DNA from 4 places in the Spongiibacter sp. C9W genome. Region 1 is predicted to be linked to each of the others. Evidence: predicted binding sites of a transcription regulator. Region 1 holds the regulator's gene; each other region holds the start of a gene.

The links. The regulator PhoB, encoded in region 1, activates phosphate uptake and scavenging genes when phosphate is short. The targets are predictions, from matches to a motif close to TGTCATAAANNTGTAACA.
Region 2: a site for PhoB is predicted at 2,665-2,682, ahead of AC2Q8J_RS14745 (alkaline phosphatase PhoX). Genes of this name have one in related genera too.
Region 3: a site for PhoB is predicted at 2,458-2,475, ahead of AC2Q8J_RS05820 (alkaline phosphatase PhoX). Genes of this name have one in related genera too.
Region 4: a site for PhoB is predicted at 2,723-2,740, ahead of AC2Q8J_RS12630 (OprO/OprP family phosphate-selective porin). Genes of this name have one in related genera too.

What each region holds. Positions count from the first base shown of each region.
Region 1 covers NZ_CM170672.1:211,887-216,882, forward strand. Annotated here, with positions in the region: gene AC2Q8J_RS00965 (YgiQ family radical SAM protein) at 1-367, opposite strand, end outside; gene AC2Q8J_RS00970 (NfeD family protein) at 535-1,011, shown strand; gene AC2Q8J_RS00975 (SPFH domain-containing protein) at 1,057-1,905, shown strand; gene purU (formyltetrahydrofolate deformylase) at 1,935-2,789, shown strand; gene phoB (phosphate regulon transcriptional regulator PhoB) at 2,894-3,601, shown strand; gene phoR (phosphate regulon sensor histidine kinase PhoR) at 3,611-4,906, shown strand; gene AC2Q8J_RS00995 (PstS family phosphate ABC transporter substrate-binding protein) at 4,987-4,996, shown strand, end outside.
Region 2 covers NZ_CM170672.1:3,104,340-3,109,335, reverse strand. Annotated here, with positions in the region: gene AC2Q8J_RS14765 (anthranilate synthase component II) at 1-56, opposite strand, end outside; gene AC2Q8J_RS14760 (Trp family transcriptional regulator) at 196-462, shown strand; gene AC2Q8J_RS14755 (anthranilate synthase component I family protein) at 476-1,879, shown strand; gene AC2Q8J_RS14750 (anthranilate synthase component II) at 1,876-2,541, shown strand; gene AC2Q8J_RS14745 (alkaline phosphatase PhoX) at 2,769-4,163, shown strand; gene AC2Q8J_RS14740 (DUF488 domain-containing protein) at 4,209-4,799, shown strand; gene AC2Q8J_RS14735 (phosphoglycolate phosphatase) at 4,796-4,996, opposite strand, start outside.
Region 3 covers NZ_CM170672.1:1,203,449-1,208,444, forward strand. Annotated here, with positions in the region: gene AC2Q8J_RS05790 (DUF2069 domain-containing protein) at 1-88, opposite strand, end outside; gene wrbA (NAD(P)H:quinone oxidoreductase) at 112-708, opposite strand; gene arsC (arsenate reductase (glutaredoxin)) at 719-1,072, opposite strand; gene AC2Q8J_RS05805 (TlpA family protein disulfide reductase) at 1,145-1,573, shown strand; gene AC2Q8J_RS05810 (O-acetyl-ADP-ribose deacetylase) at 1,577-2,089, opposite strand; gene AC2Q8J_RS05815 (CPXCG motif-containing cysteine-rich protein) at 2,092-2,340, opposite strand; gene AC2Q8J_RS05820 (alkaline phosphatase PhoX) at 2,572-4,422, shown strand; gene AC2Q8J_RS05825 (hypothetical protein) at 4,514-4,996, shown strand, end outside.
Region 4 covers NZ_CM170672.1:2,663,510-2,668,505, reverse strand. Annotated here, with positions in the region: gene AC2Q8J_RS12640 (TonB-dependent receptor domain-containing protein) at 1-700, opposite strand, end outside; gene AC2Q8J_RS12635 (serine/threonine protein kinase) at 797-2,473, opposite strand; gene AC2Q8J_RS12630 (OprO/OprP family phosphate-selective porin) at 2,809-4,155, shown strand; gene AC2Q8J_RS12625 (adenylosuccinate synthase) at 4,253-4,996, opposite strand, start outside.

The DNA of each region.
Region 1 (4,996 bases):
GTGAGTAGGCATCGTCGTGACGCAGTCGGCGGTCTGCTGTGTAGCGATTAATCATCGAGTCCATGTTTCCGGCGGCGACGCCGAAAAACAGGTTAGGTTTGCCCAGCGTGGTGAAGGGCTCTGCCGACTGCCAGTCTGGCTGGGAAATAATGCCAACGCGAAAGCCCTGCGCTTCCAATACGCGCCCAATAACGGCCATGCCAAAGCTAGGGTGATCCACATAGGCATCGCCGGTGACAATAATGATGTCGCAGCTGTCCCAACCCAAGGCGTCCATTTCCTCGCGGCTGGTTGGCAAGTATGGTGCGGTGCCGAAGCACTCCGCCCAGTAGGGGTGGTGGCTAAAAATGGCCGGTGGTAAAGACATGGCGTAGCTACTCTCGAATGATCGGCCATTGTACCGGAAATCCCAGCTGTTTGCTGTGGGGGTGCAGCCCCAATCAAGTGTGAATTTGCAGCTTTGGCGCTTGCTATTAAGTGAGATCGTGGCTAAATAATGCCTCTCACTTATCGCGTGGCAGCAGGAGCGCACAAATGGATTGGCTGAATAGCTCGATAGAGTACTGGCACTGGATGGTTTTGGGGCTTTTACTGGTTGCCAGCGAGGTCTTTGTTCCCAGCTTTGTCATGCTTTGGTTCGGTGCCAGCGCCATTGCGGTGGGGCTGATCACCGCCGTTGTGGATTTGCCCTTTAGTGTTCAAGTGTTGATCTGGGCGGGGCTGTCAGCGGTCGACTTGTTCCTCTGGTTTAAATTTGTGCATCCGCGTATGAAAGATAAAAGTTTATCGGGCATGTCGCGCGAGCAGGTTGTGGGTCAGGAGGGTATGGTTACGCGCGTTGGGGACCACCGCGAGGGGCAGGTGCGCTTCAGTATACCGGTGCTGGGTAATGACGAATGGAGTTACATTTGTCGCGAGCCCTTGATCGTTGGAGACCGGGTCATTGTTGAAGATATCTCAGGTAATTCATTGATAGTACGCCGCCAACGCGGCGCCAAAGCTGCCGAATAATACCGTTACTGGCGGGCTCATTTCACGAGGTTTTAGGGGAAGAATATGGATGGTTTAGCAATTACAGGGGCGTTGTTTGTATTGGTCGTCGTCACGCTGTCGATGGGGGTGAAGACCGTTCCCCAAGGCTATAAACACATTGTGCAACGCCTTGGTAAATACCACGGCACCTTGAACCCCGGTTTGAACTTTATTATTCCCTATGTTGATCAAGTGGCCTACCGCTTAACAACCAAGGACATTGTGTTGGATATCCCCTCCCAGGAGGTTATCACTGAAGACAATGCGGTGATTATCGCCAACGCGGTGGCCTATATAAATATCGTCTCTCCTGAGAAAGCTGTTTACGGTGTTGAGAATTACACCATTGCCATCCAAAACCTGGTACAGACCGCACTGCGTTCAATTGTAGGCGAGATGTCGTTGGACTCGGCCCTGTCGTCGCGGGAGCAAATCAAGGCCAAGCTCAAGGCGGGGATTTCAGACGATATTTCCGACTGGGGTATCACACTGAAAACGGTGGAAATCCAAGACATTAATCCATCTCCCACTATGCAAAGTGCCATGGAAGAGCAGGCCGCTGCCGAGCGTCAACGCCGCGCGGCGGTGACCAAGGCCGAAGGTGAGAAGCAGGCCGCGATCCTCGAAGCTGAGGGGCGCTTGGAAGCATCGCGTCGCGACGCCCAGGCGGAAGTGGTGTTGGCTAAGGCCAGCGGTGCAGCGATTGAGTTAGTTTCGGAAGCGGTTAAAGGTGATGAATTGCCCGTGCTGTATCTGCTGGGTGAGAAATACGCTGACTCGCTGCGTGAGCTGTCGGCGTCCGACAATGCCAAGACCGTGGTACTTCCCGCAGACCTGCCTCAGGCGGTGCGGGCGATACTGAACAAGGGTTAAGATTTTTTTGCAAGGATGTTGTTGTAAAGATGGAACATACCTACTGTTTGATCACCAGTTGCCCGGACCGCGTTGGCATCGTTGCCAAAGTGAGCCAATTTGTCGCCGATCAAGGGGGCTGGCTAACCGAGGCCAATTATCACGCCGATGCCGACAGCAATTGGTTTTTCATGCGCAACGAGATTAAAGCCGATTCATTGAGCATCGGTGCTGAGGCAGTGCGCGAGGCATTTACGCCCTTGGCGCAGGAATATGACATGGAGTGGGAGCTGGTCGACTCAGCGCGGCGGCGCAAGGTGGTGATTCTGGCAAGCCATGCCTCACACTGTATTGCAGATTTATTGCACCGCTGGCATAGCGGCGAGCTGTACTGTGATATTCCCTGTGTGATCTCAAATCACGAGAACTTGCGCAGCATGGTCGAGTGGCATGGAATTCCGTTTGAGTATGTGCCGGTCGACCCTCAAAACAAGGCACCGGCCCACGCCCGTATTCAAGAGTTAACAGAGAACTATGCCGCTGATTGTGTCGTGCTGGCGCGCTATATGCAGATTATTCCTCCGGAATTTTGCCGTGCGTACAGCGGCAGAATGATCAATATTCACCACAGCTTTTTGCCTTCTTTCATTGGCGCGAACCCCTACCAGAAGGCCTATGATCGCGGCGTAAAATTGATCGGAGCCACCAGCCACTACGTCACTGAGCAGCTGGATGAGGGCCCGATTATCGAGCAGGACGTCATTCGAGTGTCGCATCGCCATAGCAAGGATGACCTGGTGCGTCTGGGTAAGGATGTCGAAAAGAGCGTACTGGCCCGCGCGCTTCGCAATCACCTTGAGGACAGGGTGTTAGTGCACGGTAATAAAACTGTCGTTTTCGACTAAGCTTGGGGCAACGGCTGGCGCCTTGATCGAGTCGTTGTCATATAATTGTCATTAAAGGCCGTTTTAATGCAGGCTCAAGCATCCACAGGCTACAAGGGAAGAGCATGAGCACAAAGACCATCCTCATCGTCGATGACGAAGCCGCCATTCGCGAGATGATCCGCGTAGGGCTAGAGCTTGCCGGTTACGACTGCATCGAAGCGAGCAATGCGCAGGAAGCGCACGGAATTATTGTTGATCAGCGCCCGGATCTGGTACTGCTGGACTGGATGATGCCAGTCACCAGTGGTATTGAGCTGCTGCGCCGCTTGCGCCGGGAAGAATTAACCCGGGATATGCTGGTCATCATGCTCACCGCTAAAGACGATGAAGACAACCGTGTTCAGGGCCTGGATGTCGGTGCCGACGACTATATTACCAAGCCGTTTTCTTCCCGAGAGCTAATGGCGCGCATCAAGGCGGTGTTGCGCCGCGGCAGCTCGCCTGAGCAGGAAGAGACCATTGAGGTGGATGGCCTCAAACTCGACCCCGCCAGTCACCGCGTGTTTGCCAATGGTGAGCCTTTGGATATGGGGCCCACTGAGTTTAAATTACTGAAATTTTTCATGACCCACCAAGAGCGTGCCTATAGCCGTGGTCAACTGCTCGACCAGGTATGGGGCACCAATGTCTATGTTGAAGAGCGCACGGTAGATGTTCATATTCGCCGGCTTCGCAAAGCGCTGCTGACCGACGAGCGAGACTTCGGGCAGCTGATTCAAACCGTTCGCGGTACTGGCTACCGTTTTTCCGCAACGGGGGTGAGCGCCTAGCGCTGCTCTATGCGGTATTACGGCTGGAAGACGGAGCTTGTTCGCGTAGTGCTGCCATTGGCAACGGCGGCAGTGTTTGCAACAGCGTTCGACCTTGGAGTGTGGCCCGTTTTTATCGTTGCAGCGGTGATATGCACCTGGCTGCTATGGCAACTTCAACGACTGAGCGACTGGTTATATAGAGGCTTGGGTACCGAGCCGCCAGAGGCAATTGGCATGTGGGGTCAAATTTTCGACACGATTTACGATATGCAGAAGCATGCGTCGGGAGATCGTGATCAGTTACAAGCAATTATTGATTACTTACATTCATCGTTTGCATCGATGTCAGATGCCGTGGTGATGCTGGATCGTCACGGCAACATCGAATGGTGCAACGATGCGGCGATGGATCTACTTGGGCTGCGCAGGGATGAAGATGTCGGCTTGCAGCTGCTGAATTTAGTGCGCAACCCGAATTTTGTTGCCTACTACGAAGCTGAAAAATACGCCATGCCCTTTGAAATGGCGTCGCCGGTAAACAGCGAGATACAGCTCAGTTTAAGCATCAGCTTTTTCGCGGAGGGTAATCGTTTACTGTTTGCCCGCGATGTCACGCGAACCCACCGTCTCGAAAAAATGCGCAAAGATTTTGTCGCGAATGTGTCACACGAATTGCGCACGCCACTGACGGTGATCAATGGTTACCTGGAGACGTTTTCTGAGCACGGTGGCGACAATCCGCGCTGGGATCGCGCCATCGATCAAATGCTGCGGCAGTCTCGCCGCATGCACCACCTCATTCAAGATTTAATGCTCTTGTCGCGACTGGAATCCGTCCCTCAAGCCAGCGAGCATGAAGTGATACGTATCCGCCCGCTGATGGAAATGGTGCGCGAAGAAGCCCTCGCGGCCGCCAAGGGCAATCGCCAGATCGACATCGAATGTGACGATGCCATTGCCCTGAAAGGGCAGGCGACGGAAATACGCAGCGCGCTGTCTAACTTGGCGGTAAATGCTGCGCGCTACACCGCCGAGGATGACCGAATTGTGCTGCGTTGGTACCAGGATGACAGCCACGGTGTGTTGGAAGTGCAGGACAGCGGGATTGGTATCGAGCCGCAATACATTCCCCGTCTAACCGAGCGCTTCTACCGGGTTGATCAAAGTCGCTCCCTCGATACCGGCGGTACAGGCTTGGGTTTGGCGATCGTGAAACATGTTTTGTTGCGCCACCGGGCCGAGATGAAAATCTCCAGCCAGCCGGGGCATGGCAGTACGTTCAGTTGTTTATTTCCACGTTCATTAATCACTCGGGTAAACTGATTTCTCATTGTAATAAATCCGTCATCTAGCGCCGCTAAAATGACAGCCGTGTTACCAATTTTATTGATCGGGAGATACCTGTGAAACTGA
Region 2 (4,996 bases), 580 kb from region 1:
AGATATTGCACCAAGTTGTAGGTGAAGGAATCGTAGTTGTCGATCATTAACACCACAACAGCAGCGCACCTCAAACAGTTCGTGATTGGCAATAGGCAGGGCCTACCGAGCAGGGCATTGTACGCAAGGCCGCTATCTAAAACACCTAGGCCGAATGCTTTGACCCACCAGCATTTTGTGATAGTGTACTAGTACATGAATACGACGCGCAAGACACAAGATGACCGTCATCGGCAGGAACTGCTAGAACACCTCTTTGCCGCAACATCCGAAAGTGAGTTAGATCAGCGCTTAAACGATCTGCTCACACCGTCGGAGTTCAGCGAGGTAAGCAAGCGGCTACAAATTTTCAAGCTGCTCGATGCCGGAATACCTCAGCGCCAAATCGCCGAGCAACTGGGTGTTGGCATTGCCACCGTCACCCGTGGCTCACGCGCCCGCAAACGACACTCCCGAGGCTAAGCACCGACATCCTATGAGCCAACTACCCCCTCGACTGCGCCTGCCCCGCAAGCCGCATTACATTACCATTAGCGCCGACTGCGATTTTTTTAAACTGTTTAAGAAAATCGAGAAGCGCTACGACAACTGCTTCTATCTGGAGTCGCTCGGCGAGGACAGCCATATGGCCCGCCACTCCATTATCGGCTTCGACCCCGAGCAGCTGCTCTACGCCAACGGCAACACGCTCACTATTGAGGAGCGCGACGGCAGCAAGGCCGATTACCCCAGCGACAATCCCTATTCCCTGCTCCGGGAAATCGTCCCGCAGGACATTATTTCTCGAAAATACGCCGGCGGCCTCACCGGCTATCTCGGCTACGACGCGATGAATTACTTCGAGCCCAGCCTTAGCATCCAGAGTAGTGAGCTGTTTGATGCCTTTCGATTTGGGCTCTTTAAAGATGGCTTGATCCTCGACAAGATGACCGGGGAACTCATTTATTTTTACTACCACGACAGCCGCCTGGATGATGTTGAAGCCCTGCTCGCCGAAGACGATGTCGCAAACGGCCCCTTGAAAATATATTCCTGCGGCGAAACCATGAGCCGCGACGATCACCGCGCCGCCGTCATGAAGGTGAAGCAGGACATTATCGACGGCAAAATTTTCCAGACGGAAGTCGGTTTTAAAAAGCGCTTTCGCCTCGAAGGCGACACCATCAATATCTACGAGGAAATGCGTGAAATTAACCCCTCGCCGCAGATGTACTACGTAAAATTCGGCGAGCAAAAACTGATCGGTGCCAGTCCCGAGTTGTTGTTTAGATTGCGCCAAGGCGAGATGGAAACCTTCCCGCTGGCGGGCACCACCCGGCGCGGCGCCGACCCACAAGAAGATACCGCACTGGCCCGTGCACTGCTCAACGACCCCAAAGAAATCGCCGAGCACAATATGATTGTCGACCTGCATCGCAATGATATTGGTCGTGTGGCCCAGTTTGGCACGGTGAAGGTGCGCAGCCTGATGGACATTAAGCGCTTCAGCCACGTGCAGCATATTTCCAGCGAAATTGTCGGCATTATCGCCGAGGGCGAAGACATGTTCTCGGCCCTGCCCAGCAACTTCCCGGCGGGAACGCTAACCGGCGCCCCCAAAATTGAGGCCATGCGGATCATCAACGAACTGGAAGGCGACGGACGCGGCCCCTATGGCGGCGCGGTCGGGCACTTTTCATTCAACGGGGACTGCACCTTTGCCATCCCCATCCGAACGGTATTTGCCAATGGCGAAGAGGCCTATGTGCAAACCTGCGGCGGCAATGTGTACGACTCCAACCCCGACGATGAATACGAGGAAATTCGGCGCAAGTTCGCCGGCACCAAAAAGGTCCTGGATAAATTTATGGTCGATGACCGCGAAGGAGGCGAATCGTGAAAGTCCTCATTATTGATAACTACGACTCCTTCACCTACAACCTCTACCAATATATTGGCGAGATATTGAGCAGCGAAAAGAGCCGCGGGCGGCTCGACGACTTTCGTATTGTCGTTAAACGCAACGACGAATTAAGTTTGGACGAGATCCGCCAGCTCGACGCCGACCGCATTATCGTTTCACCCGGCCCGGGCTCGCCGGATGACGAACACTACTTTGGCGTGTGCTCACAGGTGATCGCCGAGCTCGGCAAGCACACTCCGCTACTCGGCGTCTGCTTAGGTATGCAGGGCATCGTCCATGTATTCGGCGGCAACGTGGTCAAGGCGCCACTGCCCATGCATGGCAAAATCAGCCCGATTAACCACAATGACCAAGGCATGTTTGCCAATGTCCCGGACCAGCTGGAAGTCATGCGCTACCACTCGCTGATCGCCGAGGCAGAGTCTCTACCCGATTGCCTGCAAGTCACTGCGCTAGTCGGCGACATCCCGCCCAATGCCTTTAGCGACCCCAGCCAGGTGCGGCGCGGCGGTGAGTTCGAAATTATGGGGGTTCAGCACCGCGAACACCCAATCCATGGCATTCAGTTTCACCCCGAGTCCTTTGCGACCGAGGGCGGTAAAGAGCTGATTCGCAATTTTCTGTTTGGCGACCACTAGCCCAAGCGAGCACGGCGGCTGCAGGGTGGTATTGGCCCTTCAGCCGCCCCGTCGATAGCCCCACCCTGTCACGCCTTCTGCAAAGTACCTACGCCGTTATCTGCGACACAAACGCGCCCTCCGTGTCATTAAACTGCCACAGTTTTGCTCTACCTTTCGCGGCCTAGTGAATCTTTGCCTAAGGCCTGCTGCCCCCAGGCAGACGGGCCAGTAAAAGGAGTAGACAGGTGACACAGCCACCCCTTATCAAGAGCCGCCGCGACGTGCTGCGCGCAATGTTTCTCGGTGCCGCCGCCGCTGGCCTCGCCGCATGTGGTGGCGGCTCGAGTCGCAGCACAAGCAACACCACGCCAGATAACGGCGACACACCCCAGCCACCACAACCGCCCGTTCCCCCGGCAACCGAGCTGCCGCTGTCACCCGGCCCGCTAGCCAATATCGGCGACTTATTCACCTCTGACGTTGACGACATATTGATTCCCGAAGGCTTCTCCATACGCCGCGTGGCCCGCGCCGGCTTCTCGCCATCACTCAACTTCACGCTCTGGCACAGCAACCCCGATGGCGGGGCGGTGTTCCAAAGCGACGACGGCGGCTGGGTTTACGTATCCAACAGTGAATCCACACCTGGCGGAGTGGGTGCTCTGCGTTTTGATGCCAACGGCAGCATTACCGACAACTACCGCATTCTTAAAGATACCCGCAACAACTGCGCAGGCGGCGCGACCCCCTGGCAAACCTGGCTGTCCTGCGAGGAAGTCCGGGATGGCCTGGTGTACGAATGCGATCCCTTTGGCGATGCAGACAGCGCCGTGGCTCGGCCAGCGCTGGGAATTTTCAACCATGAGGCAGTGGCCGTAGACCTGCCCACTCGCACCGTGTATCTCACCGAGGATGCCGGCGATGGTCGGCTCTACCGCTACACCGCCTTGGGAGATGCCCCATCGATGAATGGGCGGCAGGGACTCAACTTGAATAACGGCCTGCTGGAAGTGCTGGAAATCGAGGGCTTCGAAAATGGCGGTTATCAGGACGCACTCAGCGAGGCGCGACGGTTGCACAAGGTGAAATGGGTGGAAGTCCAATCGCCCAAACGCCCCCAGGCTGACGTTCGCGCCGACATTGCGTCAACCGGCGCCGGTGCACCGGGAACCGTCTTCAAAGGCGGAGAGGGAATATGGATACAAAGCTTTACCGACGGCCGCACCGTCGCGGGCAGTAGCCACCCTTTGCGGGCGGTGGTGTTCTTTGCCTGTAAAGGCGACAACCGGGTATATGCCTTGGATATCGACAACGATCTTATCGAAGTCGTATTCGACAACGAACAGCTCACCGCCGTTGACGAAACCCCCTATGACGATGTCGACAACCTGGTTGTCAGCCCCGCCGGCGACGTTATCGTCGCCGAAGATGGCGATGCGATGCGCTTGATGGTAATGGTCCCCAATGCCAATGCGAAGATCTTGCTGCAGGTCCCCGGCGGTAAAAGCGAGCTGACTGGCCCGGCATTTACCGCCGATGGCAGCCGGCTGTACTTCAGCTATCAGCGCGGCCCGGTAAATTTCGGCATACCGTGGTTTGGCACAACCTACGAGCTAACCATTCCCGAAAACTTCCGCTAGAGCCAAGCCCAAGTGGGCGTGTAAACTGGTGGCTTTGAGCACGCTATGCACGCCCTCTACTCCATTGGCTACGCAACAAAACCGCTAGAGGAATTTTTGCGCCAACTGCGGCAACACCGCATTGATGCCATTGCCGATGTTCGCTCTGTTCCCTACAGCCGCGCCTTCCACGACTACCACCGCGAACCACTGGCAAAGCGTTTGCGAGAGGCAGGCATTGCCTATGTCTATTTGGGCGAGGAGCTGGGGCCTCGCTCAAAAGACCCCGCGCACTACAACGAGCACGGTCAAGTGCAATTCAGCCGCCTGCAAACAGCGGCGCTTTTCCAGCGCGGTATCGAGCGAGTATTTAACGGCCTGAACAAGCCTATGCGCATTGCACTGATGTGTGCAGAAAAAGACCCGGCAAGCTGCCATCGCAGCCTGTTAATTGGCCACCACCTTCTCCATCAACACACTGTGGACACCCTGCACATTGGCCACGACGGCGAACTGGAGAGCGAGGATGAGTTGGAAAACAGGCTGATAGAACTCAACGGCATTCAGGCTGATATGCTCACCCCAGCGTGTGAATGCCGATCATTGGCGTGGCAGGCTCAGTGCCGGCGCTATGCCTATATCAAGCCGCAAAATTAACGCAGCGACCCAAAATCATCCACCAGTAGATCGGCTCCGGCCTCGGCAATCGGGGCGCCGTGGTTATAGCCGTAGCTAACACAGGCAGCAGGCATGCCAGCGGCGTGGGCAGCGTCTATATCGTTAGAGGAATCGCCCACCATTACAGTATTGCCCGCGGCGACGCCCAGCCGCTCACAGGCATGCAGCAAAGGCGC
Region 3 (4,996 bases), 990 kb from region 1:
TACTCAAACTCAATGAAATTAACAAACCGACGTAGGAAAACTTCATCAAAGCCGCCGTGACGGCCGCGCGCTTTTCCAAACTTGTCATACCTGAAGTTTCCTTATGTAGAGTTAATCAGCCAGTCGCTGAGCCAGTAACGCAAGACGCTTGCCCAGGGCAGTCGCCAACGCCAGCTCGGTGGCATCGACATCGCGCCCGTCACTGCCGGCAACGTGGCTTGCTCCGTAGGGCGTCCCACCTGTGGTTGTTGTGCTCAGCGAGGACTCGCTGTAAGGCAAACCGGCGATCACCATACCGTGATGCAGTAGTGGCAACATCATCGAGGTTAGCGTCGTCTCCTGACCGCCATGCAGACTGGCGCTGGATGTAAAGACCGCAGCGGGCTTCCCTATCAGAGCCCCACTCATCCACAGCGCCGAGCTACCATCTATAAAGTACTTCAGCGGCGCCGCCATATTGCCAAAGCGCGTAGGGCTGCCCATTGCCAGGCCCGCGCAATCGCGTAAATCTTCCTGACTGGCGTAGAGGTGCCCCTCATCCGGAATATCCTCTTCGACGGCCTCACACACGGTGGAAATCGCGGGCACCGTGCGCAGCCGCGCTGCCATACCCGCCTGCTCCACACCACGCGCTATCTGCTCGGCCAAGCGCCGGGTTGCGCCGTGACGGCTGTAGTACAGCACCAAAATGTAGGGGCCATCTGTCATTGAAGATTCCTTAATCGATCAAAGCCAGTACGTTCTCAGGTGGACGCCCGAGCACCGCCTGATCGCCTTTTACGACAATCGGCCGTTCAATCAGTTTCGGCGCTTCAACCATCGCCTGAATTAAGGCCTCATCACTGAGGCTGTCATCCGCCAGGCCGCGCTCCTTGTATTCTGCCTCGCCCTTGCGCAACAATTGCCGCGGAGAAATACCCAGCTTCGCCAGCAAGTCTCGCAGCGTATCCGCACTCGGGCTGTCTTCTAAATACAGGACGACCTCTGGTGTTATCCCATTGTCTTCAAGCAACTGCTTGGTTTGACGTGACTTGGAACAGCGAGGATTGTGGTACAGGGTGTAAACAGACATGGCTCATCCAGCGTAGTAAACGATGAGCGACATTATACACAGCGCATTGCTGGCCACCATTTGGAATAGGAAATGATACAACTGCGATCAATCTTGCTACTGCTTACCTGCTCTTTATTAATCGCCTGCAGCCGCAGCGAAACCAGCGCAGCGGGCTTGCCTGATACCGGCAACTGGGTACTGATTAATTATTGGGCGACATGGTGTGGCCCCTGTCGCGATGAAATTCCCGAACTCAATAAACTTGATGCCGAACACAGCGACATCGACGTTTACGGCGCAAACTACGACCGCCTGCAGGGCCCGGCGCTAGACGAGGCCATTGCCGAATTGGATATTCAATTCGAAAGTATGCTCGCCGACCCCGCCCAATTGCTCGGGCAAGAACGCCCTAAAGTATTACCAACCACCTATATCCTCAGCCCACAAGGTGAACTGCACAGTGTACTCACGGGGCCACAAACGGAAGCCAGTTTGCTCAAGGCTTTAGGCCGCCAGTAAAACCTAGCCGTGCGCTAAAGCCCGCTGCCAGTGGGCCAGCATTTCCGGACTGAACGCCACCAGAAAGATCTGCCGGAGGCTGCGCGGCTCAAGCAAGGCCTCCCGTAAACTGGCCACCGCAATAGCGCAAGCCTGGTCGTGAGGGTAGCCATATACGCCGCAGCTAATGGCCGGAAAGGCCAGAGTAGCGAGCTCCAGTGCCTTGGCCTCTTCAATACAGCGGCGGTAGCAACTCGCCAGTTTATCGGCCTCGCCCTGTTCACCGCCGTGCCACACCGGCCCTACCGTATGAAGAACATATTGAGCTGGCAGTGCAAAACCGGGGCTGACTTTGGCATCGCCGGTCGCGCAACCCTGCAAGCCGCGACAGAATTCCAACAACGCCGGCCCCGCCGCCCGGTGAATGGCGCCGTCGACACCGCCCCCGCCGAGCAAGCTGTTATTGGCGGCATTAACGATGGCATCAACCTTCAGCTGGCAGATATCTGCTTCTATCGCTCGCAGTTCACAGGGCATCGTTACACCTCATCTTCGCGTTGAAGCTGAACCTGCAAACCGGAGTCGGACGCTGACGCGGGCAGCTCCTCTATCGCCTGCGCCCAGCTATCAGCGCCCAGTGGCGCGTCGCCATCGCTCACGCTGACGCGCATGGGGCGACAGCAAACCTCGCAGTCTTCAACGTACGGCTCCCCTGCCAGGCTCGGGTCGATCAGCAGTTCGATACGCTCGCCGCAGTAAGGGCAATAATCTTTCCAGCTTTCCAACATGGTTCAGCGATCAAAGTAAAACCACCATGCTGACATGTTATAAGCTGCAGAGGTAGGCCCGTCCACACCCTGCCTCTTGGAAATACAGCCGCCGTGTTATCAAGCTTAGATGTCGACTGTCACAAATTCGTCAACACTTCGACATGTTTTCTTTGTTAAACCGTCATAGTCCGTCCCTAGACTGGCCCCCCGTTATAACTAGACCAATCCACCTCTTTCTAGGGAACTGTTATGAACAAGAAGTTATTGAGCGCTTCCATTGCCGCTATTCTGGCTGCAACATTGTCAGCCTGCGGCGGCGATGACGGACGAAATGGTAGCGATGGCCAAGACGGCGCGGTAGGCCCACAAGGTCCTGCGGGCGTAGATGGAAGCAATGGTGCAAATGGCGCTGATGGGCAGGATGGCGCAGACGGTCAAGATGGTGCTGATGGCGTCTCTACGGTGACACCTAAAGGCCTCAAACGGTTTGCTACCGCTCCGCTCGGCGCTGAGTTTACCGGGATATTCGTTAACGAAGACGGCAAGCTGTTCTCCAATATTCAGCACCCAAGCAGCTCTAATACAACCACCGATTCGGCTGGCAAGGTCTTTAACGTAGGTACCGTTGGCTACTTTAACGCCGACGTTAACAACATGGGCGATATCGCCGCTCTGGATTTCCCCATCACCACGGCACAAAAAGAAACTGTACAAAGCGCCGCTGGCAGCTACATTGTGTTGGCACAGCAGGGTGACAACCTCGCCGATGGCAACAAAATGGGTGACATCCTCAGCGCTAACGGCAGTTTAATCAAAAGCTCTAACGACCCCGACTTTAACGGCGCCGTCTCCGATGGTGGCACCGGCTACTACCTGTATACCAACTGGGAAGACCGCCCAGGCAGCATGAGCCGTATTCGCTTAACGGATACCTACAGCCCGACCCAGGAAGGTATGCTGGACTTCTCCAGTGTCGACGGCACCTGGGTTAACTGTTTTGGCACCGTAAGCCCCTGGGGCACGCCACTGTCGGCAGAAGAACTGTACTTTGACAATACAGCCGACTGGTTCAATGCCAATGCCAATTATTTCTCCAATGCCGAAGCGATTGCTGAATACAAAGGCTACCCGCTTGATCGCAGCGGTAACTGGGGCAACCCTTACGACTACGGCTACATTGTCGAGATCGGCACTAACAACACTGCAGCGACAGCCAATGTTGCCGATGTTGAAGTGAACAAACTTGAGCTGATGGGGCGCTTCTCACACGAAAACCCCGTGGTTATGCCAGACCGCCGCACCGTCTTCCTCAGCGACGATGGCACCGGCACAGTGCTGTTTAAGTTTGTGGCCAACGCCGCTAACGATATGAGCGCAGGCAAGCTCTACGCCGCAAAAGTCACCCAGTCCAATGGCATCACTGACCCAGCGGAAGCTGCCTTTGCTGTGGAGTGGATTGAGATCGGTGCTGGCAATGAGGCCGATATCGAAAACGCCATTGCGAGCTTCGACGGCACGTTTGCCGACGCCAAGCACATTAGCGATGCGCAAATTCAGGCCTTCGCAGAATTCAAGTCAGGGCAAGACCTCGACAACAGCGGTAGCGTTGCTGCCAACCCCTTTGCCGACGAGCGTGTCGCCTTCCTTGAAAGCCGCAAACTCGCTGCGGCAATGGGCGCGACGGCTGAGTTCCGCAAGATGGAAGGCATCAACATCAACTTTGGCTTGGCCGACACATGGTGGAATAACGGCGCTGCAGATGGTGCCCAAGCCTACATGTATCTGGCCATGTCTTCGTTCGACGCCACTATGGCTGACGGCGCCGGAGACATTCAGCTAGACGGCACTCACGGCAAGTGTGGTGTGGTCTACCGCATGAAGCTCGTTGAAAAGGATGGCCTGGTGGACATCAACACCCTCACCCCAGCGCTTGTCGGCGGCCCCTACTACGGCGATCGCGCAGCAAACCGCTGTAACACAAATAACATCTCCAACCCCGACAATCTGGTGATCTTGGACGATGGACGAGTGTTGATTGGCGAAGACACTGGCAACCACGAGAACAATGTGATCTGGCTGTTTGAAGATCCTGCTCTGTAGTACGACGCGCGGCCGATGGGCCAAGCAACAGTAAACAAAAGGGGCGGATTCTTCGCCCCTTTTTTTATTAGTAAACATGTTGGTATCCGCAATGAAAAAAACCTGGATGATTCTTCTCAGTGCCTTGCTGTATGCATGCAGTGGTGACAACGCCCACACAACGGCGCCCCCTGGCCAGCAAGCGCCGGGGCAATCGGGGGACAAGCTCCCGGCGGCAGACCAGGAACTGCTGAGCAGTCTTTCGTTTCCAGGCGAGATTGCCACCGCTTCACCAACACCGACCCTGCGCCAGCCCAAACCAGAAACCATTTACAATGCAGAGGCGGTTATCCCACCCCAGTGCTATACCAAGCACGAAGCCAAGTACAACCCGTGTATGACCTGCCACCAAACCTACCCCTATCGCAGCAGGCCCAACACCATGGACGATGGCAGTCAGCAGGTCGCGTACCTGTTCTCTGACATTGGCGAAGTTAACCACTGGACCAACCTTTTTGAAGATCGCCGCGAACGCATTGAAAAAATCAGCGACCAGCATGCGCTGGACTATATCCATACCGATAATTACAGCCCG
Region 4 (4,996 bases), 1.0 Mb from region 1:
CGGCGAGAATATCGTTGCGATCAAGGCTACCGCCGTATTGACGCAGCGCTTGCTTGAGCTTGTAAGAAAGCGCCCGCGTGCCATCGTCGTTGCCATAAATATCGTCACTGCCGCCTTTGTAGGTCAGCAGCCGGCCGTCAGAGGCGCTGTTGTAGTCCGTTCCAATCTCAAGGCTAAACACCAGATCACTGGGAATGCCTTTGGTGCGGATGTCCACATTACCACCACCAAAAGCGGCCGGCATATCAGAAGAATGCACCTTCTGAACCGCCAGACTCTCCACGATGGACGTTGGGAAAATATCCAGCGGGATAACACTGCGCGTCAGGTCTGGAGAGGGAACCACTGCACCGTTTAACAAGGTGCTTGAGTAACGCTCACCCAAACCGCGGACAAAAACAAACTTGTCATCAATTAAGGTAACACCGGGCACGCGGCGCAGCGCGGCAGCAACGGTTGAATCACCGATACGACCAATCGCCTCAGCCCCGAGAAAATCCACCGCGACTTCTTGCTCCAGCCGCTCAATCACCAGGTTTTCGGCGGTGCTCTTCAGGCGACCAACAACAACCACTTCTTCCAATGGCTTGTTAAAACTGAGGTCGCTGTCGGCCTCTTGCGCCACCGCCGAGACGGCGAGGCTAAGAGCGCTCAGGCTAAATGCCGGCAGCAACCCTTTTTTAATCATCTGCTTTTTCATCAGTAAAGACCTACTCGTATTTGACCTGTCTTCAACAGAAAGGGCGCCGTAAGGCGCCCTCTGTTTTACGGCTCTGGCGTTAGACTCTGCGTTCGCTTATTCGAACCACAGGCCTTGGCCGCGGTTAGCGGGGTCCAAGCCGTAGGCCCAACCCGCAGTCCAGTCATCGTCTTCGGTGACTGCGCCGATGAAGGCACGACCATCAGCGGGTGTTACTGTTGGGGCAGCACCGTTCACTTTCATGTCGGCCAGTGGCAGCGAGTAGAAGCCTTTCAGGATTTCCAGATTGGCATTCGCATCTGCAGTGGGATCTTCACCCGCTTCCAGCGACTGGTAAGTGTCGTTGCTGGCCTGCAAGAACTGCAGCTGCGTGGTGCCATTGGGCAGATCGCCGCCATCCGTCAGGTCCTGACAAGCAATTATGCTGCTCTCAATTTTCAGATCGCCATCTTGAGCCGCTTGCAGGCCTTCGTTGTCAATGCGCACACAGTAGTTGTAGTCGTCATCCGCCAGCTTCACATCACCTTTGTAAGCGGTGGTGATCAAGGCATTTTGGATAGTTGGGAAATGCGCTTCACGAATACGCATGCCCTGACCGGGATCATGAGTACCAGTACCGTTTGGCTGACCACTCACCTCTGTCGCGGATACGATACAAGTCAGGTTCTTGATGGTTGCCTGTGAGTTCAAGCCGCGCGCGATGAAGTCATCAATGGTTGCCTGGTCTTTGCTTGAGTAGCTGCCAATACCGTCAGACTCGACACAGCGGTTGCCATCGTTCTCAGACTGAATAACCAGTGCGTAGTCGATCGTGCCGCGGTAGCCTTCATCGATATCGATAGAGTCGTCACGCACGTACATGCCGATGTAGTGACCCACGTTTACCGCACCACCGAAGAACTCGATGCCGTCGTCGTAAGTTGAGTAGGCTTGCAGGTAATCAACCGTGGTGCCCGATCCAACAGCGTTGAAAGAAATACCGTTCAGCTCGTTGTCTTCCTCAACTTCGAAACCGGTGTGCTTAACAATGAAGTATTCCAGCGTACCCGAGCTATCTTCGTTGTTGTCACCGCCGTAATGCGTTTGGCCAGCACCCGCTTTACCTTCTGCAGCAACGTGACAGTCACTGGTCGCCAAGTTGTTGTTCGCAAAAGAGCCGGTGTAAGAACACTTATTGGTGACACCGAAGCCGTTAATGATCAAACCGCCCCACTGTTGCACGTCCTCAGCGCCAACGGAATCTTCCACAGCATCTGACACTGACGTGATAGTGATGGGCGCGTTCATCTCGCCTTCTGCAATGATTTGTGAACCGCGGTTAATCACCATGTAATCGTCGCTAGACTGGAAGGCCAACGTAGTGCCAGCTTCGATCTGAATGCTTGCACCGTCACCACCCTTGGTGATGCCTGCTGCATTCAAGTCTGCATCGTTATCGTAGTTTTTACCCACTACCAGGCTATCGCGGAAGATGTGCACACCGCCGTTGCTCAGCTTGGCAAATACAACCGGGTTGCCGGCAGGCGTTTCGATCGGGTTGGTCAGGCTCACAAAGTCAGGACCGTAGATGCAGTTCACACCGTCCAGGCTGCCTTGCTGGGTTACGCCGTTATCGCTATAAGACGCACAGGCATTGGAAGGCGTACCACCACCATTCCCGGTGCTGTTGTCTACAGAGTTGTTTTGGGCGTTGATATTAATATCACCGCCGCCACCACAGCCTACCAGCGCCATCGCTGAGGCCATTGCTGTCATTGCGAAAAGCTTTTTCATGGGAACTTATCTCCGGAACCTTTTAAATAGGGCATAGCTTGTTGTCGTTGAGGCGTATGTTAGGCAGGCAAAGTGACAACTCAGTGAATAAACTATGACGAAAATGTTTCAGCCGGTGTTTTTTGCTTATTTTTTAGACAAAGCCGCCATAAGAAGCTAATTTGTATTTGAATAACAAGGCCTTAGAGAACAACGCAGGGGCTCAGCGAGCCCCTGCCTGGTAAAAAACAGGGAGTAATGCCACCTGCAAGTCATAAAAATGTCATAAAACAGAAATACACTTGTCGCCGGTTTGTAACATAAGTGCCACTTCTTTCATTTTGGGTGCCTAAACAATGAAAACGATCTCTTCTTTAGCATGCAGCGCATCAATTGCAGCCTGCCTTGCAACCAGCCACGCCTTCGCCGATAACCAGCAGGACTCCGCCCTGCTGAAGCTTCTACAAGAAAAAGGCATTATCAGTGCCGAGGAAGCGCAATCACTGCAGGCCGAACAAGCGCGACGCGCACAACAGCAAGCGACCGTCAGCATGGGCAGCAAAGGCCTGAAGATTGAAAGTGCGGACAAGCAAGCCAGCATACAAATTGGCGGTCGCCTGCACGCCGACTACGCCACACACGACCACGAAGCGTTCGCCAACCAGGAAGATGCAATTGACGGCACACAAATCCGCCGCGCTCGTCTCTACGCTAAAGGCAAACTGAACGGTCGCTGGAAGTACGTATTGGAAAGTGACTTCGCGGGCAACAAGGTCAGCGTTAAAGACGCCAACCTGAGTTACAAACTGACCTCTGCCCCGATCACATTGACTGTCGGTAACCAAAAGCATGCGGTCAGCATGGAAGTAGAAGAAAGCTCTAACGACATAATGTTCACCGAGCGCTCACTGGTTGCTGCACTCACCACGCCCTACTTTGACCGCGCCATTGGCATCACAGCAGCCAGCGGTGGCAGCAACTGGCACGCTAAAGCCGGTTTGTTCGGCGACGGCATTTCTAATAATGATGCCGATGAAGGCCACGGTTTCGGCGCGCGCGCCAGCTTCGCCCCGGTTCTGAATGACAATACCGTTGTCCACGTGGGTGCATCTTATGGCCTGCGCAAAACCAGCGACGACGGTTTGGCGAATGGCAAGAGCCCCTCGTTCTCATATAAAACCACTAACTTCTCTGACCTTAAGCCCGTTAACGCCAGCGTTGCCGACATGGACAAGGTCGAGATAGGCGTTTTCGAATTTGCCGCCATGCACGGTGCGTGGTCGGTACAAAGTGAGATTGCAGCGAACAATGTTAGCCGTGACAGTGGCGACGACCTGAGCTTTTCCGCGCACTACGTGCAACTCGGCTACAGTATCTTTGGTGGTCAACGCCGCTACAAAGCGTCTGAAGGCGAATTTAAGTACTTCAATGTGAACACGCCATTCAATGCCAGCACCGGCGATTGGGGCGCATTGGAAGTCGCTGCACGCTTTGATCAAATTGATCTGGAAGATGACAATATCAGTGGCGGCGAAGCCAAGCGCTTTACCCTGGGTTTGAACTGGTATCTGAGCCGCAACATGCGCGTGCTGTTTGATTACAGCCGCAGCTACGACCTGGACGGCGGCGCGATCCAGAACGATAAAGGCGAGGTTGCTGACAACATCGACAGCTTTGCTATCCGCACACAGTGGGCGTTCTAAGCTAACGACCCCGGAAACAAAAAAGGCCATGCAGCAATGCATGGCCTTTTTTTATCACTCGATCTTGGCAGCAAAGCCTGAGATCGCCGCCGCTTACTTAGGCGAAGGGGTGGCGCAGTACGATAGTTTCAACGCGGTCTGGGCCGGTGGACACGATATCGATGGGCACATTCAACAACGCCTCAATGCGCTTGATATAGGCGCGGGCATTGTCGGGCAGCTCATCCAGCGACTTGGCACCCACTGTCGACTCAGACCAACCTGGCAGTTCTTCATACACTGGCGTGATTTGATCGTAGTCTTCACAATCAAATGGCGCAGAAATCGACTCGCCCGCAGCGTTGCGATAGTCCACACATACCTTCACAGTATCCAGGCCGTCGAGCACATCCAGCTTCGTCAGGCACAAGCCGGTTACACTATTGATACGCACTGATTGACGCAGGGCGACCGCATCAAACCAACCACAGCGGCGGGCACGACCGGTGGTTGCACCAAATTCATGCCCCTGCTTGGCCAGGTGCTCGCCCACATTGTCAGACAACTCCGTCGGGAACGGACCACTGCCCACACGCGTGGTATAGGCCTTGGTGATACCCAGCACGTAATCCAAGTACAGCGGACCAAAACCACTACCGGTCGCCGTGCCACCCGCGGTGGTATTGGACGAGGTGACAAAGGGGTAGGTGCCGTGGTCAATATCCAGCAATGATCCCTGAGCACCTTCAAACAAGATGTTGGCGCCCTCTTCGCGGTAGGCGTGCAAGGCACTGGTAACATCGACAACCATCGGGCGAAGCTGCTCAGCCATTTGCAGGGCTTCACCCAGGGTTTTTTGGTA